2 linked regions of the Massilia litorea genome follow. The protein of the gene in region 1 interacts with the protein of each later gene in a pairwise test. Links are inferred from orthologs where the notes say so. Each region holds a gene or a part of one and is shown on either strand. Other genes may lie near its edges.

Evidence for each region.
Region 2: the proteins of LPB04_RS01905 (region 1) and lpdA interact in binary tests that used the Escherichia coli proteins (3 or more experiments, as listed by UniProt). The link is inferred for Massilia litorea from one-to-one orthologs.

The regions. Positions count from the first base shown.
Region 1 is NZ_CP062941.1:434,488-443,976, reverse strand. Bases 3,164-6,208 are described here. They hold LPB04_RS01905 (UvrD-helicase domain-containing protein), read left to right. Parts: upstream 3,164-3,552; coding sequence 3,553-5,865; downstream 5,866-6,208. Other genes in these bases: LPB04_RS01900 (BPSS1780 family membrane protein), read right to left, coding at 6,031-6,208; LPB04_RS01910 (SRPBCC family protein), read right to left, coding at 3,164-3,173. In the rest of the region: LPB04_RS01920 (hypothetical protein), read right to left, coding at 1-229; LPB04_RS01915 (M13 family metallopeptidase), read left to right, coding at 461-2,530; more of LPB04_RS01910, read right to left, coding at 2,628-3,163; more of LPB04_RS01900, read right to left, coding at 6,209-6,804; LPB04_RS01895 (homoserine kinase), read right to left, coding at 6,810-7,787; LPB04_RS01890 (DUF2782 domain-containing protein), read right to left, coding at 7,863-8,423; polA (DNA polymerase I), read left to right, coding at 8,613-9,489. UniProt on the Escherichia coli protein: A helicase with DNA-dependent ATPase activity. Unwinds DNA duplexes with 3'-5' polarity. Translocates on single-stranded DNA with 3'-5' polarity. Initiates unwinding more efficiently from a nicked substrate than double-stranded DNA.
Region 2 is NZ_CP062941.1:2,330,040-2,339,392, forward strand. Bases 2,963-5,871 are described here. They hold lpdA (dihydrolipoyl dehydrogenase), read left to right. Parts: upstream 2,963-3,462; coding sequence 3,463-5,280; downstream 5,281-5,871. Other genes in these bases: aceF (dihydrolipoyllysine-residue acetyltransferase), read left to right, coding at 2,963-3,450; LPB04_RS10330 (NAD(P)-dependent oxidoreductase), read left to right, coding at 5,413-5,871. Also shown: aceE (pyruvate dehydrogenase (acetyl-transferring), homodimeric type), read left to right, coding at 1-1,700; more of aceF, read left to right, coding at 1,795-2,962; more of LPB04_RS10330, read left to right, coding at 5,872-6,285; LPB04_RS10335 (hypothetical protein), read left to right, coding at 6,430-6,753; LPB04_RS10340 (DUF2141 domain-containing protein), read right to left, coding at 6,768-7,178; LPB04_RS10345 (sterol desaturase family protein), read left to right, coding at 7,293-7,805; 15-cis-phytoene synthase CrtB, read right to left, coding at 7,723-8,700; LPB04_RS10355 (phytoene desaturase), read right to left, coding at 8,697-9,353. UniProt on the Escherichia coli protein: Lipoamide dehydrogenase is a component of the glycine cleavage system as well as of the alpha-ketoacid dehydrogenase complexes.

The sequences.
Region 1 (9,489 bases):
CGCGTTCTGGTGAGCTAGCGATTGCCGCGATAACGTGTGGAACCGCTGCGAACGAAGCCGAGTACACGTCGCCTTGGTGAGCAAGGGCACTCCATAGGCTGAACCACGGTTCGGATCTGCCATCATCACTGGGTAAAGCCGATAGCTGCCGAAGAAGCTCAGGAATCTTCGCAGCGCTGCCGTACGCATCGCTCAGCTCACTCCACCGTGGACTACTCAGTTCCAGCATCTCTTGCCCCCTTTATCGTGTGATGCACCGCGCACTTCGTCAACGGCTGCTTCTGGCCGATTGCAGGCAGCCCGAGCGGCCAAGTGTACGAAGTTGTTGCTATCAAAGCAAGTATGACGCTTTATCGGCCGGTTTAATACGCGTTCTGCATTCCCTATCAGCAGCTGATCATTATTGCTTCAGCAATATTTATATGTCAGCATGGAGGATCACTTTCGCGGACATCCACCCATGCACCAACTGACCCGTCTTGCCCTCGCCGGCGCGCTTGCCTGCAGCGCCGCCTTCGCCGCTGCCCAGACCACCGAACCGGATCGTCCGGCCACGACCTTCCCCTACACGCCGGGCCTGGACGTCAGCGCGATGGACAAGAGCGCCGATCCCTGTGTCGATTTTTACCAGTACGCGTGCGGCGGCTGGATGAAGAACAACCCGGTCCCAAGCGACCAGGCGCGCTGGTCGGTCTACAGCAAGCTGGCGCAGGATAACCAGCGCTACCTGTGGGGCATCCTCGACGGCCTGGCGAAACAGAAGGAGGGCCGCAACGCGACCCAGCAAAAGATCGGCGACTACTTCGGCGCCTGCATGGACGAGGGCGCGATCGCCAAACGCGGCGCCGAGCCGCTGGCGCCGTTCCTCACCCAGATCGACAGCATGGCCTCGATCCGCGAACTGCCGCGCGTACTGGCCGGCTTGCAACTGGCCTTGTCGAGCGAGGATTTCTTCTTCGGGTTCAGCTCGAACCAGGACTTCGGCGACTCGACCCGCGTGATCGCCTTTGCCAGCGGCGGCGGCCTGGGTTTGCCGGACCGCGACTATTACCTGAAAACCGACGCGCGCTCAAAGGAAATCCGCGCCAAGTACGAAGCCCACGTGCGCACGATGTTCGGCCTGATCGGCGAATCGGAAGCGAGCGCCAAACGTTCGGCCGCGACCGTGATGCGCCTCGAAACCGCGCTGGCCCAGGCCTCGCTGACCCGGGTCGACAAGCGCGACCCGTATAAGCTGTTCCACAAGACGGACCTGAAAGGCCTGCAGGCGATGACGCCGGGTTTTGATTGGAAAAGCTATCTGGCCGCCGCGGGCCAGCCGGGCATCAAGACCTTCAACGTGACCGAACCGAAGTTCATGAAGGCGTTCAGTAAACAGCTGCGCGCGAACGACCTGGTGGCGGTCAAGACCTATCTGCGCTGGCATGTGCTGAAAAGCCTCTCTCCGGCGCTGGCGCCGCAGTTCGACCAGCCGCATTTCGCCTTCTTCAGCCAGACCCTGCGCGGCGTCGAGAAACAGCCGCCGCGCTGGAAGCGTTGCGTGCAGCTGGTCGACGCGCAGCTGGGCGAAGCGCTGGGCCAGGAATTCGTCAGCCGCGCATTCTCGCCCGAGCTGAAGGCGAAATCGCTGCATATGACGCGCCAGGTGGAAGAGGCCATGGCGAAAGACATCGAGTCGCTCGACTGGATGAGCCCGGACACGAAGAAGCGCGCCCGCGAAAAGCTCGACGCCATCGTCAACAAGATCGGCTACCCGGACACCTGGCGCGATTATTCGGCCTTCGAGGTCCGGCCCGACGATTTCACCGGCAACGCCATCCGCGGCACGCAGTTCGAGAACCGGCGCCAGCTGGCCAAGATCGGCAAGCCGCTCGACCGCAGCGAGTGGCTGATGACGCCGCCGACGGTGAATGCCTATTTCAATCCGCAGATGAACGACATCAACTTCCCGGCCGGCGTGCTGCAGCCGCCGCTGTTCGATCCGAAGATGGACGACGCCCCCGGCTACGGCAACACGGGCGGCACCATCGGCCACGAACTGACCCATGCGTTCGACGACGAGGGCCGCCAGTTCGATGCCAGGGGCAACCTGAAAGATTGGTGGACCAAAAAGGACGCCAAGGAATTCACCGACCGCGCCCAGTGCATCGTCGACCAGTACGCGGGCTACACGGTGGTGGACGACATCAAGATCAACAGCAAGCTGACCCTGGGCGAGGATGTGGCCGATCTGGGCGGTGTGATCCTCGGCTGGATGGCCTGGAAGACGCAGATGGCGAGCATGCCTCAGCAGGCGCAGCCTGCGCGTGATGGCCTCACGCCGGAGCAGCGTTTCTTCGTCGGCTATGCGCAATGGGCCTGCGAAAACGACCGTCCTGAAAACCTGCGCGTCACCGCCATGACCGATCCCCATTCGCCGGGCAAGTACCGGGTGAACGGTGTCGTGATCAACATGCCGGAGTTCGAGAAGGCCTTCGCCTGCAAGCCGGGGCAGCCGATGGCGGCGCTGAAGCGTTGCCGGGTCTGGTAAAAGCTGCATCCCGGCCGCGGTCGGGACGTCCTGCGAACGAAGACAGCCCGGAGGCCATCGCTGGCCTCCGGGCTGTTTTTATTCAACGCTGCACTGATCAGTGCTGGTCGATCTTGCCGCGCCATGCGCCCGTTTCGGAGCCGCGCTTCTCCAGCATTTCCTTGTAGTTTTGCAGGTTCGAGCGCGTTTCCATGCGCACCGCCCCAAGGGCGTCGCCGATGGCTTCCAGCGCACCGTCCGGCTGGTAATCCATCTGCAGCGTCACGCGGGTGACGTTGTCCGAGATTTTATGGAAGGTTACTACGCCGGCATTGTGCACGCCGCCGATGCTGCGCCAGGCGATGCGCTTGTCGGGAATCTGCTCGGTGATTTCCGCATCCCATTCCTTGTCTTCGCCGGCAATATTCGCTTTCCAGTGCAGGCGCTTGTCGTCGAGCTGGCGGATTTCCTTGACGCTCTTCATGAACTGCGGGAAGTCCTCGAACTGGGTGAACTGGTTGTAGGCCGTGCGCAGCGGGACGTTCACTTCGATCGCCTCGATGATCGACGAATCGCCGTTCTGGGTGCGGCCCTTCTTCATTTGTTTCGACAACATCATTCCGCCGACTGCAAGTGCGGCGACCGTCACGACTCGATTCAACATAGGTTTCTCCTTTGGTGACAACAATGGATATTGGACCACGCGATGCATCGCGTATTTGTCGTTAAGTTAAGCGAATTTCTGAACAGGTGGCGCGCGGGAGGGATGCGTGCCGTTACTGCTGAGTTAAATGAAGATATTGAAAGATAGAGCGGCTTTTTCGATTTTCGCTTGGAAATTGCTCATGCATGGTGCGTGGGAAATTGACGAATCCATGCATGAGATGCAGCACGAGCGGTGGGACATCGGCGGCCAGCCCGCTGCGCTCAATGCGAAATATTCTTTCAGAATACGAGCTCGGTCGAAATTTTCTGTCAACACTGAACAGTTTCTACGCGTGACTGGATGGGCATACAGTAGATCCCGGCGCTATAATGGCCGCATGAATCTCCTTCACAACCTCAATCCCGAACAATTGGCAGCCGTTACGCTGCCCTCGCAAAGTGCGCTGATCCTTGCCGGCGCCGGTTCGGGCAAGACCCGCGTCCTGACGACCCGTATTGCCTGGCTGCTCCAGACCGGACAGGTGAGCCCGGCCGGCATCATGGCGGTAACGTTTACCAACAAGGCGGCGAAGGAGATGCTGACCCGCCTGTCGACCATGCTGCCGGTGAACACGCGCGGCATGTGGATCGGCACCTTCCACGGCCTGTGCAACCGCCTGCTGCGCACCCACTACCGCGACGCCGCGCTGCCGCAATCGTTCCAGATCCTCGACTCGCAGGACCAGCTGTCGATGATCAAGCGGTTACTCAAAGCGGCAAACGTCGACGATGAAAAATATCCGGCCAAAAACCTGATGTACTTCATCAACAACGCGAAGGACCAGGGACTGCGCGCGGGCCAGGTCGAGGCCTACGATCCGATCGAACGCAAGATGGTCGAGCTCTACGAACTCTACGACCAGCAATGCCAGAAAGAAGGCGTGGTCGATTTCGCCGAGCTGCTGCTGCGCTCCTACGAGCTGCTGTCGCGCAACGCGCCGCTGCGCCAGCACTACCAGATGCGTTTCAAGCACGTGCTGGTCGACGAGTTCCAGGATACCAATGACCTGCAGTACAACCTGCTCAAACTGCTGGCCGGGCATGGCGAGCAGGTCGGCGGCGCCATCTTCGCCGTCGGCGACGACGACCAGAGCATCTACGCCTTCCGTGGCGCCAACGTCGGCAACATGTCGGCCTTCGAGCGCGATTTCCATGTCAAGAACCTGATCAAGCTGGAGCAGAACTACCGCTCGCATGGCCACATCCTCGACAGCGCCAACTACCTGATCGCCAACAACACGAAGCGTTTGGGGAAAAACCTGCGTACCGATGCGGGGCAGGGCGAGCCGGTGCGCATCTATGAAGCATCGTCGGATCTCGAAGAAGCGCAGTGGATCATCGAAGAAGCCAAAAGCCTGATGGGCGAAGGCCTGGAGCGCAAGGAAATCGCGATCCTGTATCGCTCGAACGCGCAAAGCCGGGTCATCGAGCACGCGCTGTTTGCGGCCGGCATTCCCTATACCGTCTACGGCGGCCTGCGCTACTTCCAGCGCGCCGAGGTCAAGCATGCGATCGCCTATCTGCAGCTGATGGACAATCCGCACAACGATTCCGCTTTCCTGCGCGTCGTGAATTTCCCGACCCGCGGCATCGGCGTGCGCTCGATCGAGCAGCTGCAGATGGCGGCCGATACCTATGGCATCTCGCTGTACGCGGCCGTGCCCTACATGACGGGCAAGGCCGGCACCTCGCTCGGCGGCTTCGTGAAACTGATCGAGGGCGCGCGCTTCGAGACCCAGCAGCTGGCGCTGCCGGAAATGGTGCGTGTCGTGCTCGAGCGCAGCAACCTGCTCACCCACTACGCCAACGAAAAAGAAGGCGCCGACCGTATCGAAAACCTGGAGCAGATGGTCAACGCGGCGACCCAGTTCGTGCAGGAAGAAGGCTTCGGCCAGTTCGCGCCGGCCCACCTGGGTCCGCCCTCGCAGGCGCAGGCCGGCGACGCGGTCGTGTACCAGGACGGCATCGAGATCATGGATGCCGACACGCCGCTGCCGCAGGTCATGTCGCCGCTGTCCGCCTTCCTCGCCCACGCCTCCCTTGAAGCGGGGGATGCCCAGGCCCAGGCGGGGCAGGACGCGATGCAGCTGATGACGGTGCACTCGGCCAAGGGCCTGGAATTCGATGCCGTGTTCATCACGGGTCTGGAAGAGGGCCTGTTCCCGCATGAAACCAGCGCCCGCGAGGCGGACGGCGTGGACGAAGAGCGGCGCCTGATGTATGTGGCGATCACGCGCGCACGCAAGCGTTTATATATGAGCTTCACCCAGCAGCGCATGCTGCACGGCCAGACCCGTTTCAATATGAAATCGCGCTTCTTCGACGAGCTGCCCGAAGAAGCCCTGAAATGGCTCTCGCCGCGCGTGCAGAGCCACTGGTTCGCCAACAAGAAGGCGGCGACCGCCTGGGACGACGCCGCCTTCCGCAACGCCGGTAGCGACAACAAGATCGCCGCCCAGATCACCCAGAAATCGGGCGGGGGCTCCGGCTGGCGCATCGGCGAAGCGGTGGCGCATGCCAAGTTCGGCGAAGGCGTGATCGTGAATATCGAGGGTGGCGCCGGTGCGGCGCGCGCGCAGATCAACTTCGGCGCGGCCGGGATGAAAGTGCTCGATCTGTCGGTGGCGAAACTGGAGCGGATCGCCCGCTAAGGGGGCCTTGCGTAGGGTGGGCATTCATGCCCACGCGGTGATACGCAACGGCTCCGACTTCGTACCTGATGACCGCGCCCCCGCGTACTGCTCCGATTGCATGCTCGATTATCGTGCCGTCGCGTATCACCGCGTGGGCGGAGATCCGCCCACCCTACAACAGCTTCACTTGTCGAGGTTGACGCGCCCTGTCGCCGGCATCTCCACCGGCTTCCCGAAAATCTGCCGATACCCCGCATACATCGCGCACTGCAGCAGCAGCACGAACAGGAAGATCAGCCACATGATCGCCACGCGCGCCAGGCTCGTGCCGCCCAGCACCAGCGCGACGATGAAGCAGATGCCGAAGAAGATCGCGAACCAGGCCATCAGCAGCACGATGAACACGCGCGCGCTTTTCAGGACGGCGAAGAAACTGTAAAAGGTGGCCTTGCCCGGCCCCATTTGCTGCCAGTAGGTGAGCGGCGCGGCAAAGGCCAGTGCGATCAGCACCGCCACGTCCAGCAGGAAAATGCCGAACATGGCCAGCAGGTCCGAAGCTTGCACCTGCGGCGGCGCGGCCGGGTCCACCGGCTGCGACACCTGCTGCCAGAAGCTCGGGTCGATCGCGACCTTGGTGAGCAAGGTCAGCAGCAGCGAGGCGCCGAGGTAGATCAGGCCGATCTTGCACAGCGGACCGATGACCGGCTTCCTGAAGCCGGTCAGCAGTACCGGGGGCGTGACGCGCTCGCCGTTCTCGATCATCAGGCAGGCCTTCATGAAAGCCATCGAGAACGAGGGAATCAGGACCACGGCCACCATCTTGCCCAGCAGCGGCACGGCGCTGATCAGCAGGCTGAACAGGATGTTGGCGAACAGCAGGGTCGTCAGCGCGGCGGGTTGTTTGCGGAACAGGCCGGTGCCTTGCTTCAGCCAGTTCCAGCCGGTAATTGCGGGCATGTTGTTCATTCGAAATTAGCCAGGCGCGGTGCGGGCGTCGCAATGCGCTCGCGCAGGATGCGCTCGAAATGGGTGGGGTCGTGGGGCGTCAGCATCTCGGCCTCGCGCGGCACGTAAAAGTCGTACAGGCGCGACAGCCAGAAGCGCAGCGCCGCGGCGCGCAGCATCGGTTGCCAGGCAATGTCTTCCGCATCGGTGAACGGGCGCACGGCGCGGTAGCTGGCCAGCAGCGCATTCACGCGCGCCTCGTCGAGCTCGCCGCTGTCCAGGTCGATGCACCAGTCGTTGACGGTCACGGCCAGGTCGAACAGCCAGGTGTCGACGCCGGCAAAATAAAAGTCGAAGCAGCCGGTCAGCTTTTCGCCGACGAACATCACGTTATTACGGAACAGGTCGGCGTGGACCGGGCCGCGCGGCAATTGCGCGTAGACGGGGCTGGCTGCGAACTCTGTCTGGAACGTGACTTCATCGTGCAGGAAGCAGGCGTTCGCGGGCGTCAGATAGGGCAGCACGAGCGGCGTGGTGGCCTGCCACCACGCCAGGCCGCGCAGGTTCGGCTGCTGCATCGGGAAGTCGCTTGCTGCCAGGTGCATGCGCGCCAGCATCGTACCGACCTCCGCGCAGTGCACCGGTTGCGGGTCCATCTGCGAGCTGCCCTCGAGTTTACTGACGATGGCGGCCGGCTTGCCGTGCAGCGGCACCACGAGGTCGCCGACGGCATTCGGCACCGGCGCCGGCACCGGGATGCCGCGCTCGGCCAGGTGGCGCATCAGTTGCAGGTAGAAGGGCAACTGGTCGAAGTCGAGGTTCTCGAAGACCGTCAGCACATACTCGGCACGCTCGGCGCCGCGCTGGGTCGTCAGGAAGAAATTACTGTTTTCGATGCCGGAGGCAATGCCCTTGAGCGCCACTGCCTGGCCGAGAGGAAACTGTTTCATCCACTGGGTGAGGTCATCCAGTGTTACCGCCGTGAAAACTGCCATGGTGCGAGAGGGCTTGAAAGTCTGAGGTGGAAAGAATCTGGGCGCGCGGGCGCAAGCGCCTGCCTGGCAGCTGGATCAGCGGGTAGCGGGCAGCGGCGGTGGCGGCGGAATGTCCGCCGGCTTCGTCATCTGGACAGTTGCCGGCGGCACCTTGACCTTCGGTGCGCCTGCAGCGCCGATCGAGCTGGCGGTCACGCTGCCTGGCGGCGCCGGCGCCGTGGTTCCCGCAGCGGCAGCAGCAGCCTCGGCATCGGCCGCCTTTTTCTTCCCGTTCAGGTCGAATTCCATCACCTGCCATTGCGGTGCGCGGAAGGCGCTGCTCTGTGCATCGCCCGGCACCGCGTTGCCGGCGGGCTGGTTCGGCTTCAGCGTATAGTGGCTTTTGCCCGCCTGGACTTCGACTTCGGTCACCTGGCCATTGTTGCGCTTTTCCTTGATCCGGGTGCCGCGGCGCGGTTCGATCTTCGTGGCCGGCTCGTCGCTGCCCGGTTCGATGCGTTCGGTCTGCGGCTGCCCGCTGGTCGCAGCAGGTGCGGCCGGCGAGGTTTGTCCGGTCTGGGCCGTTTGTGCGTACACTGTGCCGGCGCAGGCCAGCAGGGCGATCGACAGGGTCAGGCGGGGAAGTGTGCGCGGCATGATGGTCACCTAATATCGTTTGAACCATTGTAACAAACACAGTGCCTTCCCTGTGAAATGTGTGCCGGCGACCCCATATAAGAGCTCAGCCGCAGCCTTCCTGTTGTGCTTTCTTCATGCCGATTCTGCGATAATGTACCACCCGCTTGCGGACCCACTTTTGGCTCTTCGCCGCTTCACCCTACACCTATGCAAAATACCCTGCTGCTCGTCGACGGTTCCAGCTATTTGTACCGCGCCTTCCACGCCTTGCCCGACCTGCGCGGCCCGGACGGCCACCCGACCGGCGCCATGCACGGCATGGTCAACATGCTGCGCCGCCTGCGCGCCGACTATCCGGCCGCCTACATTGCCTGCGTCTTCGATGCGAAAGGTAAAACCTTCCGCGACGATATGTACCCAGAGTACAAGGCGACCCGCGCCTCGATGCCGCCCGACCTCTCCAAGCAGATCGAGCCGATCCACGAAGTCGTGCGCCACATGGGCTGGCCGATCCTGATGGTGGAAGGAGTGGAGGCGGACGACGTGATCGGCACCCTGGCCGTGCAGGCCGCGGCGAAGGGCATGCACACCATCGTCTCGACCGGCGACAAGGACCTGGCACAGCTGGTCAACGACAAGGTCACGCTCATCAATACGATGAGCAACGAAAAGCTCGACGAAGCCGGCGTGTTGACGAAATTCGGCGTGCCGCCGAACCGCATCATCGACTACCTGACCCTGATCGGCGACACCGTCGACAACGTGCCGGGCGTGAACAAGTGCGGCCCGAAGACGGCCCTGAAATGGCTTGCCTTGCACGGCTCGCTCGACGGCGTGATCGAAAACGCGCACACGATTACCGGCGCCGTCGGCGAAAACCTGCGCTCGGCATTGGAATGGCTGCCGCAGGGACGCCAGCTGATCACGGTAAAAACCGACTGCGACCTGATGGGCCACGTGATCTCGATCGAGGAAAGTTTAGTGGCGCGCCCGGAAGACACCGATGCGCTGCGCGACTTTTTCAATCGCTACGGCTTTAAAACCATGCTGCGCGAACTGTCGCAAACGCCGACCGGCGGCCCGG
Region 2 (9,353 bases), 1.9 Mb from region 1 along the record:
AGGCGAAAGACGGCGCCTACGTGCGCAAGCACTTCTTCGGCAAGCACCCCGAGCTGCTGAAGATGGTCGCCAACATGAGCGACGACGACATCTGGCGCCTGACCCGCGGCGGCCACGATCCGCACAAGATCTACGCCGCCTTCAAGAACGCGCAAGAAAACAAGGGCACGCCGACCGTCCTGCTGGTCAAGACCGTCAAGGGCTTCGGCATGGGCAAGTCGGGCGAGGCGCGCAACACCGCGCACCAGACCAAGAAGCTCGATGATGAGGCGATCCGCGAAATGCGCGACCGTTTCGCCATCCCGATCCCGGACGACAAGCTGGCCGAGATCCCGTTCTTCAAGCCGTCCGACGACGCGCCTGAAATGAAATACCTGCACGAGCGCCGCGCGGCCCTCGGCGGCTACCTGCCGCAGCGCCGCCAGAAGGCCGACGAAACCCTGATCGTGCCGCCGCTGGAGTCGTTCAAGTCGGTGCTGGACGCAACCGCGCCGGGCCGCGAAATCTCGACCACGCAGTCCTATGTCCGCGTGATCACGAGCCTGCTGAAGGACCAGAGCCTGGGCCAGCGCATCGTGCCGATCCTGGTCGACGAATCGCGTACCTTCGGCATGGAAGGCCTGTTCCGCCAGATCGGCATCTTCAACCAGCAGGGCCAGTTGTACGAGCCGGTCGATAAAGACCAGGTCATGTACTACCGCGAAGACAAGGCCGGCCAGATCCTGCAAGAGGGTATCAACGAAGCAGGCGGCATGAGCTCGTGGATCGCGGCTGCAACGTCCTACTCGTCGAACAACCGCCAGATGGTGCCGTTCTACACCTTCTACTCGATGTTCGGCATGCAGCGCGTGGGCGACCTGGTCTGGCTGGCGGGCGACATCCGCGCCCGCGGCTTCCTGATGGGCGGCACTGCCGGCCGCACGACGCTCAACGGCGAAGGCCTGCAGCACGAAGACGGCCATAGCCACATCATCGCCGCGACGGTGCCGAACTGCCTGCCGTACGACCCGACCTTCGGGCACGAAGTGGCGGTGATCATTCATGACGGCCTGCGCCGCATGGTGACGGAACAGGAAGACGTGTTCTATTACATCACCATCATGAACGAGAACTACGAGCAGCCGGGCCTCAAACCTGGCACGGAAGAGGGCATCCTGAAAGGCATGTACCTGCTCCAGGAAGGCGACGCCAGCCTGCAGAACCGCGTCCAGCTGATCGGCTGCGGCACCATCCTGCGCGAGTCGATTTTTGCCGCCGAACTGCTGAAGAACGACTGGGGCGTCGCCGCCGACGTCTGGTCCGCCCCGTCGCTGACGCTGCTGGCGCGCGATGGCCAGGACTGCGAGCGCTGGAACATGGTCAACCCGGAAGCCGAACAGCGCGTACCGTACGTGACGCAGCTGATGCAGAACTCGACCGGCCCGATCGTCGCGACGACCGACTACATGCGCCTGTTCGCCGAGCAGATCCGCGCCTACATGCCGAAGGACCGCACCTATAAAGTGCTGGGCACCGACGGCTTCGGACGCTCGGACAGCCGCGTGAAGCTGCGCGAGTTCTTCGAAGTGAACCGTTACTACGTGACCGTTGCCGCCCTGCGCTCGCTGGCCGATGAAGGCAAGATCGAGATGTCGGTCGTGGCCCAGGCGATCGCCAAGTACGGCATCGATGCGAACAAGCCGAATCCTGTGACCCAGTAATGTAAATGAGTGGTAGTTCGCCGTTGCTCCACCCCGCGGGGGGGAGCAACGGCCATACATTCGCACCCATACAAAAAATAACGGAGCTAACACTATGAGCATTGTGGAAGTCAAAGTCCCGGACATCGGCGACTTCAAGGAAGTCGAAGTCATCGAACTGATGGTCAAAGTCGGCGACACGATCAAGGTCGACCAGTCGCTCGTGACCGTCGAATCGGACAAGGCCAGCATGGAAATCCCGTCCAGCCATGCGGGCGTGGTCAAGGAAATCAAGGTCAAGGTCGGCGACAAGGTCGCCGAGGGCTCGCTCGTACTGATGCTCGAAGAAGCTGGCGGCGCTGCCGCCGCACCAGCGGCCGCACCGGCGCCTGCTGCCGCGGCACCGGCCGCTGCTGAAGCTGCGCCTGCCGTTGCCCCGGCCGCCGCCGCACCGGCCGGCGCCGGCGCACTCGTCGAAGTCACCGTGCCGGACATCGGCGACTTCAAGGAAGTCGAAGTCATCGAACTGATGGTCAAGCCGGGCGACCAGATCAAGGTCGACCAGTCCCTGATCACCGTCGAATCGGACAAGGCGAGCATGGAAATCCCGTCCAGCCACGCCGGCACCGTCAAGGAAGTGAAGGTCAAGGTGGGCGACAAGGTCGCCGAGGGTTCGCTCGTGCTGGTGCTCGAAGCGGCCGGCGGTGCGTCCGCAGCTGCGTCGTCTTCCGCACCGGCTGCCGCCGCGCCGGCCCCCGCCGCCGCTGCGCCATCCGCACCGGCAGCCGCCGCGCCGGCTCCGGCTCCGGCCGCAGCCGCGCCAAGCCAGGGCGTCACCGGCTCGAAAGCCCACGCCTCGCCGTCGATCCGCAAGTTCGCCCGCGAACTGGGCGTCGACCTGGCACGCGTGCCGGGCACAGGTCCGAAGAACCGCATCACCCAGCAGGACGTGCAGAACTTCGTCAAGGGCGTGATGGCCGCTCCGGCCGCTGCCGCTGCGCCAGCGAAGGGCGGCACCGGCGTCGGTCTCGACCTGCTGCCATGGCCGTCGCTCGACTTCTCGAAGTTCGGCCCGACCGAACTGCTGCCGCTGTCGCGCATCAAGAAGATCTCCGGCCCGAACCTGCACCGCAACTGGGTCATGATCCCGCACGTGACGACCTTCGACGAAGCGGACGTGACGGACCTGGAACAGTTCCGCGTCGATTCGAACGCGGCATTGGCGAAGCAGAAGTCGGCGGTGAAACTGACCATGCTGGCATTCGTGATCAAGGCCTCGGTCGCCGCGCTGAAGAAATTCCCGCAATTTAATGCCTCGCTGAGCGGAGACGGCGCCAGCCTGATCCTCAAGCAGTACTACAACATCGGCTTCGCGGCCGACACCCCGAACGGCCTGGTGGTTCCGGTCGTGAAGGATGCCGACAAGAAGACCGTGTCGCAGATCGCCACCGAAATGGGCGAGCTTTCGGCACAGGCACGCGACGGCAAGCTGTCGCCTGCGAACATGCAGGGCGCGACCTTCACCATTTCGTCGCTCGGCGGCATTGGCGGCACCGCCTTCACGCCGATCATCAATGCGCCTGAACTGGCGATCCTCGGCCTGTCGAAGTCGGCCATGAAGCCGGTCTGGGATGGTTCCACTTTCCAGCCGCGCCTGATGCTGCCGCTGTCGCTGTCCTACGACCACCGCGTGATCGATGGCGCCGGCGCCGCGCGCTTCGCCGCCTACCTGGCCGAAGTGCTGGCCGACCTGCGCAAGACCCTTCTGTAAGGAGCGCCGAGAATGAGCACTGTTGAAGTAAAAGTCCCGAACATCGGCGATTTCAAGGACGTCGAAATCATCGAACTGATGGTCAAGCCCGGCGACACGATCAAGGTCGACCAGTCGCTGGTCACCGTGGAATCCGACAAGGCCTCGATGGAAATCCCGTCGACCCACGCCGGCGTGGTCAAGGAACTGTCGGTCAAGGTGGGCGACAAGGTGAACGAAGGTTCGCTGCTGCTGATGCTCGAAGAGGGGGCCGGGGCTGCTGCACCTGCTGCTCCGGCCGCTGCGCCTGCAGCTGCGCCGACCGCCGCTGCCGCACCGACCGATTCGTATGCGCCAGCGCACAAGGCTGACGCCGCCGCTCCCGCGAGCGCGCCCGTTCCGGGCGCCGCCAGCTACAGCGGCCAGGTCGACATCGAATGCGAAATGATGGTGCTGGGCGCCGGTCCCGGCGGCTATTCGGCCGCTTTCCGTTCCGCCGACCTCGGCATGAACACGGTGCTGGTCGAGAAGTACGCGACCTTGGGCGGCGTCTGCCTGAACGTGGGCTGCATTCCGTCCAAGGCACTGCTGCACGTGGCGCACATCATGGACGAGACCGCGCACATGGCCGACCTGGGCGTGAGCTTTGCCGCACCAAGCGTCGACATCGACAAGCTGCGCGGCTACAAGGACGGCGTCATCAAGAAGATGACCGGCGGCCTCTCCTTCATGGCCAAGGCGCGCAAGGTGAATGTGGTGCAGGGCGTGGGCCAGTTCCTGAGCCCGAACCACATCGAAGTCACCGCTGCCGACGGCGCGAAGAAGGTGGTGAAGTTCGCGAAAGCGATCATCGCCGCCGGATCGAGCGTGGTAAAACTGCCTTTCGTGCCGGAAGACCCGCGCATCGTCGACTCGACCGGCGCGCTGGAACTGCGCCAGGTACCGAAGAAGATGCTGGTCATCGGCGGCGGCATCATCGGCCTGGAAATGGCAACCGTCTACTCGACCCTCGGTGCACGCATCGACGTCGTCGAGATGATGGATGGCCTGATGCAGGGCGCGGACCGCGAGGCGGTGAAAGTCTGGCAGAAGTACAACGCGCACCGCTTCGACAACATCATGCTCAAGACGAAGACCGTCGGCGTGGAGGCCCTCCCTGAAGGCATCAAGGTCAGCTTCGAAGCGGCGGAAGCCGGCGCCACCGCGCCGGAACCGCAGCTGTACGACCTGGTGCTGGTGGCCGTCGGCCGCAGCCCGAACGGTAAAAAAATCGCCGCCGAGAAGGCCGGCGTGGCGGTGACCGACCGCGGCTTCATCGGCGTGGACGGCCAGATGCGCACCAACGTGCCGCATATCTTCGCCATTGGCGACCTGGTGGGCCAGCCGATGCTGGCGCACAAGGCGGTGCACGAAGCGCACGTCGCGGCGGAAGCGGCGCACGGCGAGAAGGCATACTTCGATGCGAAAGTCATTCCGTCGGTCGCCTACACCGATCCGGAAGTGGCATGGGCCGGCCTCACGGAAGACGAAGCCAAGCAGAAGGGCATCAAGGTCGAGAAGGGCCACTTCCCGTGGAACGCGAGCGGCCGCGCGGTCGCCAACGGCCGCGACGAAGGCTTCACCAAGCTGCTGTTCGACACCGAGACCGGTCGCATCATCGGCGGCACCATCGTCGGCACGAATGCCGGCGACATGATCGGCGAAATCGCGCTGGCGATCGAGATGGGCGCCGACGGCGTCGACATCGGCAAGACCATCCACCCGCACCCGACGCTGGGCGAGTCGATCGGCATGGCCGCCGAAGTCTACAAGGGCGTCTGCACCGACCTGCCGCCGGCACGCAAGCGCTGAGCTGCCGAACGGCTGTGAGCCAGACCGAAGCCGGGACCGCGAGGTCCCGGTTTTTTTTCGCGCCGCATTTTCCGGATTGCTGTTTCAATGACCGGATCAGCCACAGGGCGGCACACTCGACAAGGAGCAGGCATGAATATCGGATTTATCGGACTCGGCGCAATGGGACGCGGGATGGCAGCCAACCTGTTGCGCTCGGGGCAGCCGCTGCGCGTATGGAACCGCGGCGCTGGACCTGTGCAGGAACTGGCCGCCCAGGGTGCGCAGGTAGCCGCCAGCCCGGCCGAGGCGGCGGCCGTGGACGTGCTGTTCACGATGCTGGCGGACGACGCATCGACCCGCGCCGTGCTGCTGGACGACGGCGCCCTGGACGCGCTGGCGCCGGGCAGCATTCACGTGAACATGGCGACGGTGTCGGTGGCCTTCGCGCGCGAGATGGCAGCGCTGCATGCCGCGCGCGGCGTCGGCTATATCGGGGCGCCTGTGCTCGGCCGGGTCGACGTGGCGGCCGCCGGCAAGCTCAATATCGTGGCGGCCGGTCCGGACGAGGCGATCGCGCGCGTGCAGCCGCTGTTCGACCTGATGGGGCAGAAGACCTGGCGTTTCGGCACGGCGCCCGAACAGGCGAATGCGGTCAAACTCGGCGCCAACCTGACCCTGGCCTGCGCGATCGAGGCGATGGGCGAATCGGCGGCGCTCGTCGGCGCGCACGGCATCGAGGCGGCCGGCTTCCTCGACCTCCTGAGCAACACGTTGTTCGCCGGTTCGCCCGTCTATAAAGGCTATGGCGCGATGATCGCGCAGGAGCGCTACAGCCCGGCCGGATTCAAGCTCTCGCTCGGCCTGAAGGATGTCGGCCTGGCCAACGATGCGGCTGCTGAACAGGGCCTGCGGCTGCGCTTCGGCGCGGTGCTGCGCGAGACGCTGCAGCAGGCGGTGGCGCGCGGCGACGGTGAGCTCGACCTTGCGGCACTGGCGCGCATGTCGGCGCCAAAATCGGCCTGAACGGCGCCGTTCCTGCGCACTGTGGTGCAGTCGCGCAGGAGAGTATTTTCCTGTTGTGCCCTGGCGCAGCCGCGCTATGATGGACGTGCAACCGGCGAGCCGATACTGCGCCGGCGCAGCGAATGCGTGTCACAGGAGATTGACATGGAAGAGCACGGTACTGAATATGTCGGGACCTTATTTGTCCTGCCCGCATCGCGGGCTTTCGAACTCAGCACGACGCTGCACGGGGTGCCGGTCACGCTGACCGGGACCATTGCGCAGCACCTGGCGGCGCAATTTGCCGGCAACGATGCGGCAGGCGAGCACATCGACGTGCGGCAGCTGAGCGTGCAGCCGCGCCGGGTCGAAGTCCTGACGCGCGAGATCCACGAGCGGCACCGCGCGCCGCGCAAGGCGCATTTCCTGATGCGGGTGCTCGACGGCGGGGTGCCGGCGGCGCGCCAGGACGCTTCCGTCACTGCCTGAGGCAGCCGGGCAGCTCAGCGCAGGCGCACGGTCGCCGTCGCCTGCGTTTCTCCGACCTCGATGGCCGCATCTTCAAAGCTCGGCGGACCGAACTTGCCGCGCGCATCGCGGCTGAAACCGTAGGGCTCCTTCGGCATGCCGACGAAGTTGCGGTCGAGTTCATTGTTGCCGTTTTCGTCCTGGTAAGCCAGCACGGCCCAGGTGCCGGCGGGCACGCCCTTGACCACGACCGTCGTTTCGCCAGGCTGCGCCGGCGCCGAGGCGCTCCAGGCGCACTGCTTCAGGAAGCGCTCCCTGTCGCAGACGGCGACCTTCACGTTTCCCTTGGCGGTCACGCCCGACACGCGTACCTCGACCGTGGCGGCCGAGGCGTTCAGTGCGCACATCAAGGCGGCGCAGGCTACAAAGCGGGACAACTGATTCATCGGTGTTTTCCTTGTTCTGGTTTCGTTGCGGCGAGAGGCGGTTTGGTAGCCGTGCGCGCAAGCCCCTTATGGTAGGCTGGGATCATCGCCTTTTCTCTCCTGGTCCCTGCATTCATGCTGCTCAATACGCTCATCGTCGTGGCCACCGTCGTCTTCATGGAAGTGTTTTCCATCGTCGCGCACAAGTACATCATGCACGGCTTCGGCTGGGGCTGGCACCGCTCGCACCATGAAGCTCGGACCGGCTGGTTCGAGAAGAACGATTTATACGCCGTCGTCTTCGCCGGCGTGGCCATCGCCCTGATCTGGTTCGGCACCGAGGGCATCTGGCCGCTGCAATGGATCGGCGCCGGCATGACGGCCTACGGCTTCCTCTATTTCGTCGCCCACGACGGCCTGGTGCACCGGCGCTGGCCTTTCCAGTACACCCCGCGCAGCGGCTACGCCAAGCGGCTCTACCAGGCGCACCGCATGCACCATGCGGTCGAGGGCAGGGAAGGCGCGGTCTCGTTCGGCTTCCTGTACGCGCCCCCGGTCGCGAAGCTCAAACGCCAGTTGCAGGCACTGCATGGCGGGGCACCGAGGCGTCCGCGGGACGCCGCCACAGGCCATCAGGACGCGGCCTGACCGGGCGCAGGCGCGACAACAAGGCGTCCACGCCGCCCATGGCCAGCAGTTTCAGTTTCGTCGCGCGCGAGGTGCCGACCCGTTCGTCCCAGGCGCGCGGTCCGCGTGCCTTGACCTCGATCCCGATCTGGCGATACACCCTGCGTGCCGTGGCGATCGCCCAGGCCGAGCGCAGCGGCAGCGCCGACACGCCGCCGAGCGCGCAATCGTAATACGGCTCGGCATGGTCGACCAGGCGCGCCGCAATCTTCGCCAGCGCCATGCGATGCCGCGGCAGGGCCAGCTCTTCCGGCGGAATCCCGGCTTCGCGCAGCCACTGCGTCGGCAGGTAGCAGCGCCCGAGCCGCGCGTCGTCGACGATGTCGCGCGCGATGTTCGTCAGCTGGAAGGCCAGGCCGAGGTCGCAGGCGCGGTCGAGCACCTGTGGCGCTTGCGCGCCCATGATCTGGGCCATCATCAGGCCGACCACGCCCGCCACGTGGTAGCAGTAGCGCAGCGTGTCCTCGAAGGTGTCGTAGTGCACGGCATCGACGTCCATGCCGAAGCCGGCCAGGTGGTCAAAAGCATGGCGCGGCGCGATGGCGTGGCGCAGCGCGACTTCCTGGAAGGCGGCGAAGGCCGGATCAGGCATCGTTTCGCCCGCGTAGGCGCGGCGCGTCTGCTCGACCAGCCGCGCCAGTTCGCCATGCGGGTCGTGGCTGGGCGCCGCCATGCCGAAGCCCAGTTCCTGGCCGTCGACCACGTCGTCGCAGTGGCGGCACCAGGCATACAGCATCAGCACGCTGCGCCGGGTAGGGGCGTCGAACAGCCTGGCCGCGGCCGCGAAACTCTTCGAGCCGACCTTGATCGTTTCGGTCGCGTGGTCCAGCAGCGATGCGTTCGCTCCAGCGTTCATGCGCGCGCCTCCGCAAGCATCAGGCCTGCAGTCGCCTTGGCCGAGCCGATCACGCCCGGTACGCCCGCGCCTGGATGGGTACCCGCGCCGACCAGGTAGAGGTTGGCCAGCTCCCTGTCGCGGTTGTGCGGACGGAACCAGGCGCTTTGGGTCAGCACGGGCTCCAGCGAAAACGCCGAGCCGACGTGGGCATTCAGCTGGTCGCGGAAATCGAAGGGCGTAAAAATGCGGCTGGTGACGAGCTGGCTGCGCAGGCCCGGCATGTAGCGCTCTTCGAGGTATTCGAAAATCTTGTCGCGGTAGCGCGGCCCTTCGACCTCCCAGTCGATGTCCGCATTGCCCAGGTGCGGTACCGGCGCCAGTACGTAATGGCTGCCGCAGCCGGGCGGCGCCAGCGACGGGTCGGTGACGCAGGGCGCGTGCAGGTAGAGCGAAAAATCGTCGGCCAGCGCATTGCCCTTGAAAATTTCGTCGATCAGGCCGCGGTAGCGCGGGCCGAAGCAGACCGTATGGTGCTGCAGCTGGCTGTGGTGGTGGTCCAGTCCGAAATAGATGACGAACAGCGAATTACTGAAGCGCTTCTTGCGCAGGCTGGCTGCTTCCTGCGCGCCGCGCGGGTGCTGGTTCAAGAGCGAGGCATAGGTATGCACCAC